2 regions of the Streptomyces sp. AC627_RSS907 genome follow, and region 2 is predicted to be linked to the other one. Evidence: riboswitches for the same ligand, from Rfam matches in the RefSeq annotation. Region 2 holds a riboswitch; the other holds the start of a gene.

Region 1 (5,769 bases), on a different contig from region 2:
ATCTCGTTCATCTGGTAGACGATGCGGCGGTGCACCGGCTTGAGTCCGTCGCGGGCGTCCGGCAGGGCGCGGGAGTAGATGACCGAGTACGCGTACTCGAGGAAGGAGCCCTGCATCTCGTCGACGACGTCGATGTCGAGGATCTTCTCCTCGTACGAGTCGTCGGGCGGCGGGGTCTTCGTACTACGGCGGGCCATCGCTGCCGGCTCCTTGCTGAAGCGTGAACGGTGATCTGACGCGGTCCATTGTGGACCGCGGCACTGACAGCGACCGACCAGGACCCGTCACGGGCTGCCCGGCCGCCCGGGGCTGCCCGCAGCGTACGCCCTCGTGTCCGGCGGCTCGCCAACCCCATTCTCGCTCTCGGCGTACGAGACCCGGGAACTCCACCGACGCCCCGCACGCTTGCATACAGTGGCAGGATCGGTGGGAATTCCGCAGTTCCGCCCAATGATTCCACTCAGTTTTCCGCGATCGAAGGGACGTACATGCCCATGGGTCACACGGCCACAGCCCAGGCAGGCTCCGGCGGCCTGACAGCGACCGAGCACCGCCTGGCCAACGGCCTGCGCGTGGTGCTCTCCGAGGACCACCTGACCCCGGTCGCGGCGGTGTGCCTCTGGTACGACGTCGGCTCCCGCCACGAAGTCAAGGGGCGTACCGGCCTGGCTCACCTCTTCGAGCACCTGATGTTCCAGGGCTCCGCCCAGGTCAAGGGCAACGGCCACTTCGAACTGGTGCAGGGCGCGGGCGGCTCGCTCAACGGCACCACCAGCTTCGAGCGCACCAACTACTTCGAGACCATGCCCGCCCACCAGCTGGAGCTCGCCCTCTGGCTGGAGGCCGACCGCATGGGCTCCCTGCTGGCCGCCCTGGACGACGAGTCGATGGAGAACCAGCGGGACGTCGTCAAGAACGAACGCCGCCAGCGCTACGACAACGTGCCCTACGGCACGGCCTTCGAGAAGCTGACCGCGCTCGCCTACCCGGAGGGCCACCCCTACCACCACACGCCGATCGGCTCGATGGCCGACCTGGACGCGGCGACGCTGGAGGACGCGCGCGCGTTCTTCCGCACGTACTACGCGCCGAACAACGCCGTGCTGTCGGTCGTCGGCGACATCGACCCGGAGCAGACGCTCGCCTGGATCGAGAAGTACTTCGGCTCCATCGCCTCGCACGACGGCAAGCCCGCCCCCCGGGACGGCTCGCTGCCCGACGTCATGGGTGAGCAGCTGCGCGAGATCGTCGAGGAGGAGGTCCCGGCCCGCGCGCTGATGGCGGCCTACCGGCTGCCGGAGGACGGCACGCGCGCGTGCGACGCGGCGGACCTGGCGCTCACCGTCCTGGGCGGCGGCGAGTCGTCCCGCCTGTACAACCGGCTGGTGCGGCGCGACCGCACGGCCGTCGCCGCAGGGTTCGGCCTGCTGCGCCTGGCCGGGGCGCCCTCCCTGGGCTGGCTGGACGTGAAGACGTCCGGTGACGTCGAGGTGCCCGTCATCGAGGCCGCCATCGACGAGGAGCTCGCCCGGTTCGCCGAGGAGGGACCCACGGCCGAGGAGATGGAGCGGGCCCAGGCCCAGCTGGAGCGCGAGTGGCTCGACCGCCTCGGCACGGTCGCGGGCCGCGCCGACGAACTGTGCCGGTACGCCGTCCTGTTCGGCGACCCGCAGCTCGCCCTGACCGCCGTGCAGCGGGTGCTCGAGGTGACCGCGGAGGAGGTCCAGGAGATCGCCAAGGCCCGCCTGCGGCCCGACAACCGCGCGGTGCTCGTCTACGAGCCCACCGCCCCCGCCGACGAGACCACCGACGAGACCACCGTCACCGTCTCCGTGACCGACGCCGACTCCGACGCCACCGACGAGAACGAGGAGGCGGCCAAGTGACCGAGCTCGCCACCATGGAATTCCACCCGCGGCCGCAGGCCGGTGAGCCCAAGCCGTGGGCCTTCCCGACCCCCGAGCGCGGCAGCCTCGGCAACGGCCTCACCGTGCTGCGCTGCCACCGCCCCGGTCAGCAGGTCGTCGCCGTCGAGGTGCTCCTCGACGCACCCCTGGACGCCGAGCCGGCCGGTCTCGACGGCGTCGCCACGATCATGGCGCGCGCCTTCTCCGAGGGCACCGACAAGCACTCCGCGGAGGAGTTCGCCGCCGAGCTGGAGCGCTGCGGCGCCACCCTCGACGCGCACGCCGACCACCCCGGCGTCCGACTGAGCCTGGAGGTGCCGGCCTCACGTCTCGCCAAGGCGCTCGGCCTCCTCGCCGACGCCCTGAGGGCGCCCGCGTTCGCGGACAGCGAAGTGGAACGGCTGGTCCGCAATCGCCTCGACGAGATCCCGCACGAGCTGGCCAACCCCTCCCGCCGCGCGGCCAAGGAACTCTCCAAGGAACTGTTCCCGGCCGAGGCACGCATGTCGCGCCCGCGTCAGGGCACCGAGGAGACGGTCGCGCGCATCGACTCGGGGGCCGTGCGCGCCTTCTACGAGAAGCACATCCGCCCCGCCACGGCCACCGCCGTGGTGGTCGGCGACCTCACCGGCGTCGACCTCGACGCGCTGCTCGGCGACACGCTGGGCGCGTGGACCGGTTCCACCGCCGAGCCGCGCCCCGTGCCCCGGGTGACCGCCGACGACACCGGCCGGGTCGTCATCGTGGACCGCCCCGGAGCGGTCCAGACGCAGTTGCTGATCGGCCGCACCGGCGCCGACCGGCACGATCGCGTGTGGCCCGCGCAGGTGCTCGGCACCTACTGCCTGGGCGGCACCCTCACCTCCCGCCTGGACCGCGTCCTGCGTGAGGAGAAGGGATACACCTACGGCGTACGGGCGTTCGGCCAGGTCCTGCGGTCCGCCCCCGACGGCACGGGCGCCGCCATGCTCGCCATCAGCGGCTCCGTCGACACCCCCAACACCGGCCCCGCCCTGCAGGACCTGTGGACCGTGCTGCGCACGCTCGCCGAGGGCGGGCTCACCGACGCCGAGCGCGACGTCGCGGTGCAGAACCTCGTCGGTGTGGCGCCGCTGAAGTACGAGACCGCGGCGGCCGTGGCGAGCACGCTGGCCGACCAGGTCGAGCAGCACCTGCCCGACGACTACCAGGCCACGCTCTACCGTCAACTCGCCGAGACCGGCACGGTGGAGGCCACGGCGGCGGTGGTGAACGCCTTCCCGGTGGACCGGCTGGTGACGGTCCTCGTCGGTGACGCGGCGCAGATCAAGGAGCCGGTCGAGGCCCTCGGCATCGGCGAAGTCACCGTGGTGGCCGCCGAGTAGGGCGGACGGGTGAAGGGGCCCTGGTGACGGATGTGTCACCAGGGCTGCCTTTTGTCCGAATTGAGAGAGAGGCTGCCCGTCTGCCCTGTGGCATGCGCTACAAAAAGCCGGTTGCGTTTGAGGATTGAAGGCAGCCGCGTCTAGCGTCGTCCGGGCTGTTCGTCAGGCAGTGCGCCGCACCCGCGGCACCGGACAGTCATCGCCGAGTCCCCGTACGGCGCGAGCCAGGGGAGCCGGGGACCCACCGCAGTCCCTGGGGTGAATCGGACGCCCGCGCCCAGCGCGGGGGTCCGTAGGAGACCTTCCTGCTCCGAACCCGTCAGCTAACCCGGTAGGCGAGAGGGAAGGAAAGGAACAGCCTCCACATGGCGTTCACGCGCGCCACCGGTAAGCACCGCCGTCCCAGCCGGATGCACCGCACCACCGCCCGCGCGGCGGGTGTCGCGGCCCTCGCGACCACCGGCGTCGTCGGCACCCTCGCGGCTCCGGCGCTCGCCGCCGAGCCCGAGGTGGAGCAGAGCGGACTCACCCCGGTCGTCACCATCGGCGACTCCGTGGCCCACGAGATCGACGCCCAGGCCGCCGCGCAGAAGCAGGCCGCCCTGGACGCCGCCGCCCGTGAGGCGGCCGAGGAGGCCGCGCGCGAGCGGGCGGCCGAGGCGGCCGAGGAGGCGCGCGAGGCCAAGGAGCGCGCCGCGCGCGAGGCGGAGCGCAAGCGCCTCAACACCTTCGTGGCGCCGATCACCGCCTCCTACGTCTCCACCGCCTACCAGGCCGGCAGCTCCCTGTGGTCCTCCGGCAGTCACACCGGCATCGACTTCCACGCCTCCAGCGGCACCACCGTGCACGCGGTCGGCGTCGGCACGGTCGTCGAGGCCGGCTGGGGCGGCGCGTACGGCAACCAGGTCGTGATCAGGATGCACGACGGCACGTACACCCAGTACGGCCACCTGTCGTCCATCGGCGTCCGGGTGGGTCAGTCGGTCGTCGCCGGCCAGCAGATCGGCCTCTCCGGTGCCACCGGCAACGTCACCGGACCCCACCTGCACTTCGAGGCCCGCACGAGCCCCGAGTACGGCTCGGACATCGACCCCGTCGCCTACCTCCGCTCCCACGGCGTCAACGTCTGACGGCGGACGGCACGGCGACCGAAAGCCCCGGCTCCCCGAGCCGGGGCTTTCGGATTTCCGGGGGCGGTGTTGTCCAAAAAATATCCATGAAATCCGCCGCGCCGTCCGAATGTCCGCCCCATTGGCCTAGAGTCACGGAACACACGTCAATCGTCGACGTTTCACGGGGATTAAGGCGGAGGTCGGTCATGCGTATTCCGGCGCACTCGGTGTGCACGGCGATCCGGGACGACATCGTCGCCGGCGTCCACGGACGCGGCAGCCGGCTCACCGAGGAACTCCTCGCCCGCCGCTACGGCGTCTCCCGCGTCCCCGTCCGCGAGGCGCTGCGCACGCTGGAGGCCGAGGGGTTCGTGGTGACCCGGCGGCACGCGGGCGCGTGCGTCGCGGAGCCGTCCGAGCAGGAGGCCGCCGACCTGTTGGAGACGCGTACGCTCCTGGAGCCGCTCGGCGCTTCCCGGGCCGCCCGGCGCCGCACCGAGGCCCATCTCAAGGTGCTGCGCGGGCTGGTCAGACTGGGCCAGGAACGCGCCAGGCGGGGCAGCGGCGAGGACCTGCGTTCACTGGGCGGCTGGTTCCACGAGACCCTCGCGCAGGCCGCCGGCAGTCCCTCCCTGACGGCGCTGCTGACCCAGTTGCGCCACAAGATCGCCTGGATGTACGCCGTGGACGCGCCGGCCGGGCCGGTGGAGTGCTGGGCGGAGCACGGCGCGATCGTCGACGCGGTGGCCCGGGGCGACGCCGAGCGCGCGCGGGCGCTCATGGCGCTGCACACCGAGCGGTCGGTACCGGCCCACCGGTTGCGATTCGCCTCCGACGGTGACCAGCGGGCGGAACGTGTGAGGAACTCGCAACGTCCCGTAAACATGTCGAGCCTGCGGCATTAACGCGGGCGCCGTATACAAAGAGGAGCTGATTCCGGGGGCCATTTTCTGCTGCCCGGAAAAGGGAAAGCGAAAGGCCCACTCCGTGGTCCGGTCCGGGGCGGGCCTTTCGGTGCTGCCGTCGCTCAGACGGTCTCGGGGAGTTCTTCGAGACCCTCGGAGACCAGCTTCGCCAGCCGCTCCAGGGCGGCCTCCGCGCCCTCGGCGTCGGAGGCGAGGACGATCTCCTCGCCGCCCTGGGCGCCGAGACCGAGGACGGCCAGCATGGAGGCCGCGTTGACGGGGGCCCCGTCGGCCTTGGCGATCGTCACCGGGACGCCTGTGGCCGTGGCGGCTCGGACGAAGATGGAGGCGGGGCGGGCGTGGAGACCCTCGGCCCAGCCGACGTTGACGCGGCGCTCAGCCATGTGATGCTGCCCTTCAGGTGTTCAGGGTTGTCTAGACCAGTTTCCCACATCGTGAGGCATGCCCGGACGGACACGCT
Region 2 (5,769 bases):
CCCTGGACCTCGCGCGCCGGGACAGCCAGCACCTCGGGTACGGCCACGGCATCCACTACTGCCTCGGCGCCCCGCTCGCCCGGCTGGAGGGGCAGACGGCGCTCGCCACGCTCCTCACCCGCCTCCCGGACCTGCGCCTCGCCGCGGAACCGGCCGAGCTGCGCTGGCGCGGCGGACTCATCATGCGCGGTCTGCGCACCCTGCCCGTCTCCTTCACACCGGGCACGTCATCGGCCGACAAGGGTGGCCCGGCGACGCAAAAGTGACACGCGCTCAACTCTGTGATCTTCACGTGATCTGTGCGGGATGAACTTGTGACAGGCGATCATCTGCCTATACGTTCACGGATCAGCGTGGTGGGGAGCATCGTCCACCGCGTGGCCCACGTCGTCTCGTGAAAGGTCGTCGCATGCTCTCCGGGAACGGTCGTCACCGCCGCCCCCGCCAGGCTCCCGCCCTGGTCGTCGCCGCCGGAGTGACCGGCTCCGCCATCGCGATCCCCCTCCTCGGCGCCACCGGCGCCCACGCGGCCGACGGGGTGAACTGGGACCGGGTCGCCGAGTGCGAGACCGGCGGAGCCTGGAGCCAGAACAGCGGCAACGGGTACTACGGCGGCCTGCAGCTGTCCCAGGAGGCATGGGAGCAGTACGGCGGTCTGGCGTACGCGCCGAGCGCCGACCAGGCCAGTCGCGCCCAGCAGATAAGAGTCGCCGAGAAGATCCACGCGGCCCAGGGCATCGCCGCCTGGCCGACCTGCGCCGTGCTCTCGGGGCTGGGCGACGACCGGGTGCCCGCGGACAGCGGTACGGCGGCGACGGGTGACGGCCCGTCGAAGGGGTCGGACACCTCGGGGACGTCGACCGCCCCCGAGTCGGCCGAATCGCCGGAACCGTCCGGTGTCTCCGGCTCCTCCGGTCCGGCCGGGACGACGGAGCCGACGTCCGGCACGTCGCCTTCCTCTTCCGCCCCGCCGACTCCTGACTCCTCGTCGGCCACGGAGGACGAACCGGCCAAGTCCGACACATCCACCGAATCCGATTCCACGGCGCGCACCGACCGGCGCGGGTCCGGCGGTTCGTCCACGGCCACGCCCGAGGACGGGGAGACGGGCAAGGCGGGGCAGGAGGGCGGCACTTCGGGGCTCACCGACACCGGGGACTCCGGTTCGGGCCGGCACCGCGGCGGCAGTGCCGACGAGGGGACGGCGGACGGCCGTACGGCTGGGTCGTCGGGCCGGCACGCCTCGCGCGGCGAGGGTGGCGCGCGGGAGGTCGTGGACGGCTCCTACACCGTCCGTTCCGGTGACAGTCTCTGGGGCATCGCCGACTCCCTTGAGATCGACGGCGGATGGCACTCGCTGTACGCCGGCAACAAGACGGTCGTCGGCGACGACCCGGACCACATCCTGCCCGGTCAGACCCTTACGGTCACGGGCGAACCGGTCGAGAAGTAGGGGGAGTTCGCGTCACGGTTCGGGGGCGTATGTCCGTTTTGGATCTCGTGAGAGATAGGTCTCAGAAGCCGTGATCGTCTTTGAAAAACCGCGGAGCGCGTGCCTACGGTCATGACCGCTCGCCACCGCGGGCCCCGGTTGCCGCAACGCCGAATCCTGCCAGCGGCCGTCCGGGAACAGTCGTCGCGTCGAGCGCCGAAGGCAGGAGCGGGGGACCCAAGGTAGGTGCCGCACCGGGCAGTTGACCGGAGCGGCTAGGGGTGGAGCCGAGTTCCGTGAGGAACCCGGCCGGGCAACTCAACCGGCCCGAACCCGACAGCTCACCTCGCAGGCGTCGGTGAGGGGATCGATCCATGCTGTTCTCCGGCAAGGGCAAGCACCGTCGTCCGTCCAAGGCCACCCGTGTCATCGCCGTCGCCGGTGTCACCGGCGCGGCCGTCGCCGCCCCGCTGATGGCGGCCGGCAACGCCTCCGCCGCCACCGCGTCCGAGTGGGACACCGTCGCCCAGTGCGAGTCCGGCGGCAACTGGTCCATCAACACCGGCAACGGCTACTACGGCGGCCTGCAGTTCTCCGCCTCCACCTGGGCCGCCTACGGCGGTACGCAGTACGCCGCCACCGCCGACCAGGCCACCAAGGCGCAGCAGATCGCGGTCGCCGAGAAGGTGCTCGCCGGTCAGGGCAAGGGTGCCTGGCCGGTCTGCGGCACCGGCCTGTCGAACGCCGCGTACACCGGTGGCGGCTCGGGAGGGACCCAGGACAGCGGTTCCTCGCAGGGCTCCGACTCCGGCGGCTCCGAGAGCGCGCAGAGCCAGAGCGGTGGCTCCACCGAGCGTTCCACCGAGCAGAAGGCCTCCCGCTCCGCCGAGCGTCCGGCGGCCAAGAAGGAGACCGTCACCACCCCGACCGGCAAGAAGGTCGAGAAGGGTGACGGCGAGTACAAGGTCGTCGAGGGCGACACCCTCAGCTCGATCGCCGAGGCGCACGACGTCAAGGGTGGCTGGGCGAAGCTGTTCCAGCTGAACGACGACATCGTCGACGACGCCGACCTGATCTACCCGGGCCAGCAGCTGCACCTGAAGTAAGCGGCGGCCCCCTTGCTCCCGTCCCGGTGCGTGTTCCCCCGTACGCGCCGGGACGGGATTTTCACGTTCCGCCCCCGCCGCCGCTCCTGGGCCCCGCTCCCGTCCCGCTTCGCTCCCCGATTCCGCCTCCGTTTCCGCGGACGTCTTTGTTCCGTTCGGAAACAATTTACTCTCGGTTCTGTCCATCGGGTGGGCGACCGGCTGGCCGATCGCCCGGAGCCGGTTAGGCTCGTCCCGCAGAGCCGCTGCGGTCCTGCGGACCCGCGTCACACCGAAGCGTCACATTGAAGAAGGAGATGCTCGTGCCGTCCATCGACGTCGTCGTAGCCCGGGAAATCCTGGACTCCCGAGGCAACCCCACGGTCGAGGTCGAGGTCGGCCTCGACGACGGCAGCACGGGTCGTGCCGCCGTGCCGTCCGGTGCCTCCACCGGCGCCTTCGAGGCCATCGAACTCCGTGACGGCGATGCCAACCGTTACCTGGGCAAGGGCGTCGAGAAGGCCGTCCTGGCCGTCATCGAGCAGATCGGCCCGGAGCTCGTCGGCTACGACGCCACCGAGCAGCGCCTGATCGACCAGGCGATGTTCGACCTCGACGCCACCGACAACAAGGGCTCGCTCGGCGCCAACGCCATCCTCGGCGTCTCGCTCGCCGTCGCCCACGCCGCCTCCGAGGCCAGCGACCTGCCGCTCTTCCGCTACCTGGGCGGCCCGAACGCGCACCTGCTGCCGGTGCCGATGATGAACATCCTGAACGGCGGCTCGCACGCCGACTCCAACGTGGACATCCAGGAGTTCATGATCGCCCCGATCGGCGCGGAGTCCTTCTCCGAGGCCCTGCGCTGGGGCGCCGAGATCTACCACACCCTGAAGAAGGTCCTGAAGAACAAGGGCCTGGCCACCGGCCTCGGCGACGAGGGCGGCTTCGCCCCGAACCTCGGCTCCAACCGCGAGGCCCTCGACCTCATCCTCGAGGCGATCAAGGAGGCCGGCTACACCCCCGGCGAGCAGATCGCCCTCGCGCTCGACGTCGCCGCGTCCGAGTTCTACAAGGACGGCTCCTACACCTTCGAGGGCAAGGAGCGCTCCGCCGCCGAGATGACCGAGTACTACGCGGAGCTCGTCGACGCGTACCCGCTGGTCTCCATCGAGGACCCGCTGTTCGAGGACGACTGGGAGGGCTGGAAGACCATCACCGACAAGCTCGGTGACAAGGTCCAGCTCGTCGGCGACGACCTGTTCGTCACCAACCCGGAGCGCCTGGCCCGCGGCATCGAGGAGGGCGCCGCCAACGCCCTGCTGGTCAAGGTCAACCAGATCGGTTCGCTGACCGAGACCCTGGACGCCGTCGAGCTCGCCCAGCGCAACGGCTTCAAGTGCATGATGTCCCACCGCTCCGGCGAGACCGAGGACGTCACCATCGCCGACCTGGCCGTCGCCACCAACTGCGGCCAGATCAAGACCGGCGCACCGGCCCGCTCCGAGCGCGTCGCCAAGTACAACCAGCTGCTGCGCATCGAGGAGATCCTCGACGACGCGGCGGTGTACGCCGGCCGCAGCGCGTTCCCGCGCTTCAAGGGCTGACACAGTAGGCAGCGTCGTCCGTACGTCCCCGTACCCGGTCCCGTACCGTGTGCGGGGACGTACGCGCGTATGACGGCCGTGACGAGGCATGAAGGCGAACGGGAGGCGGGGACATGGCGGTGCTGTGCTGTCCCGGGGGACGACCCCCGGACCCCCGGCCGGGCGGCGAGGCAGCCGGCGTGGGCACGCGAGGTGAGGCTCCGTGACGGGCCGGGACCGCTTCTCCACCGCGACCAGGATCCGGATCATCGGGGAGCAGACCGCGGCCCGGGTCTACCGCTCGCAGACCAAGCGCCAGGCCCGCCGCTCCCGGCTGACCGGCCGGGCCGCGCTGCTGGCGATGGTGCTCTGCTCGCTCGTCGTGGCGCTCGCCTACCCGATACGGCAGTACGTCGCCCAGCGCGCCGAGATCGCCGACCTCCGGCAGGAGCGGGAGGCGACCCGGCAGCGGGTCGAGGACCTGCGCGACCTCAAGGCACGCTGGCAGGACGACGCCTTCGCCGAGCAGCAGATCCGGCTGCGGTTGCACTACGTGATGCCGGGGGAGACGGGGTTCGTCGTCATCGACCCGGACGCGGCCAAGCAGGCGCGCACCGACGTCGGCGCCGCGGACCGCCCCTGGTACCGCAACGTCTGGGCCGCGGTCGACAAGGCCGACGCCGCCCGCCGGCAGTGACTCAACAGGAAGACCAGCAGAAGACAGCCATGCAGACTCCCCCGCCGACCACCGAGCGCACCGAGCCCACCGAAGCGGACGTCGAGGCGTTCAAGCAGCAGCTCGGGCGCCCCCCGCGCGGTCTGCGCGCCATCGCGCACCGCTGCCCCTGCGGACAGCCGGACGTCGTGGAGACGGCACCGCGGCTGCCCGACGGCACGCCCTTCCCCACGCTGTACTACCTGACGTGCCCGAAGGCGGCCTCCGCCATCGGCACGCTGGAGGCGAACGGCGTGATGAAGGAGATGACCGAGCGACTGGCCACCGACCCGGAGCTGGCCGCCGCCTACCGGGCCGCGCACGAGGACTACATCCGGCGCCGCGACGAGATCGAGGAGCTGACCGGCTTCCCGAGCGCGGGCGGCATGCCCGACCGGGTCAAGTGCCTGCACGTGCTGGTCGCCCACTCGCTGGCCGCCGGGCCGGGCGTCAACCCGCTGGGCGACGAGGCGATCGCGATGCTGCCGGAGTGGTGGCGCAAGGGGCCGTGCGTGTCCCCCCGGAACCTCACGGACCCCTCGGACCTCACGGACCCCTCGGACCTCACGGACCTCACGGACGAGGAGGACGGCAAGTGACCCGTGTCGCCGCAGTCGACTGCGGTACGAACTCCATCCGGCTGCTGGTCGCCGACGCCGACCCGGCCACCGGTGAGCTGACCGACCTGGACCGCCGCATGACCATCGTGCGGCTCGGCCAGGGCGTCGACCGCACCGGGCGGCTGGCGCCCGAGGCCCTGGAGCGGACCTTCGCCGCCTGCCGCGAGTACGCCGACGTCGTCACGGCGCACGGCGTGGAGCGGCTGCGCTTCGTGGCGACGTCCGCCTCCCGGGACGCGGAGAACCGGCAGGACTTCGTACGCGGGGTGCTCGACATCCTCGGTGTGGAGCCGGAGGTCATCTCCGGCGACCAGGAGGCCGAGTTCTCGTTCAC

What was found. Region 2 has a riboswitch for cyclic di-AMP ahead of KUM32_RS25140 (transglycosylase family protein). Riboswitches for the same ligand answer to the same signal wherever they lie in the genome.
Positions count from the first base shown of each region.
Region 1: another riboswitch for cyclic di-AMP. It lies ahead of KUM32_RS12830 (M23 family metallopeptidase); the one in region 2 lies ahead of KUM32_RS25140 (transglycosylase family protein).

Region 1 is NZ_JAGMUE010000047.1:17,322-23,090, forward strand. It holds gene KUM32_RS12815 (DNA topoisomerase (ATP-hydrolyzing) subunit A) at 1-197, opposite strand, end outside; gene KUM32_RS12820 (pitrilysin family protein) at 489-1,886, shown strand; gene KUM32_RS12825 (pitrilysin family protein) at 1,883-3,271, shown strand; cyclic di-AMP (ydaO/yuaA leader) riboswitch at 3,462-3,624, shown strand; gene KUM32_RS12830 (M23 family metallopeptidase) at 3,637-4,401, shown strand; gene KUM32_RS12835 (GntR family transcriptional regulator) at 4,590-5,288, shown strand; gene KUM32_RS12840 (HPr family phosphocarrier protein) at 5,411-5,692, opposite strand.
Region 2 is NZ_JAGMUE010000115.1:1,072-6,840, forward strand. It holds partial or broken gene KUM32_RS25130 (cytochrome P450) at 1-266, shown strand, start outside; gene KUM32_RS25135 (transglycosylase family protein) at 410-1,453, shown strand; cyclic di-AMP (ydaO/yuaA leader) riboswitch at 1,637-1,802, shown strand; gene KUM32_RS25140 (transglycosylase family protein) at 1,807-2,538, shown strand; gene eno (phosphopyruvate hydratase) at 2,841-4,121, shown strand; gene KUM32_RS25150 (septum formation initiator family protein) at 4,324-4,797, shown strand; gene KUM32_RS25155 (DUF501 domain-containing protein) at 4,827-5,414, shown strand; gene KUM32_RS25160 (Ppx/GppA phosphatase family protein) at 5,411-5,769, shown strand, end outside.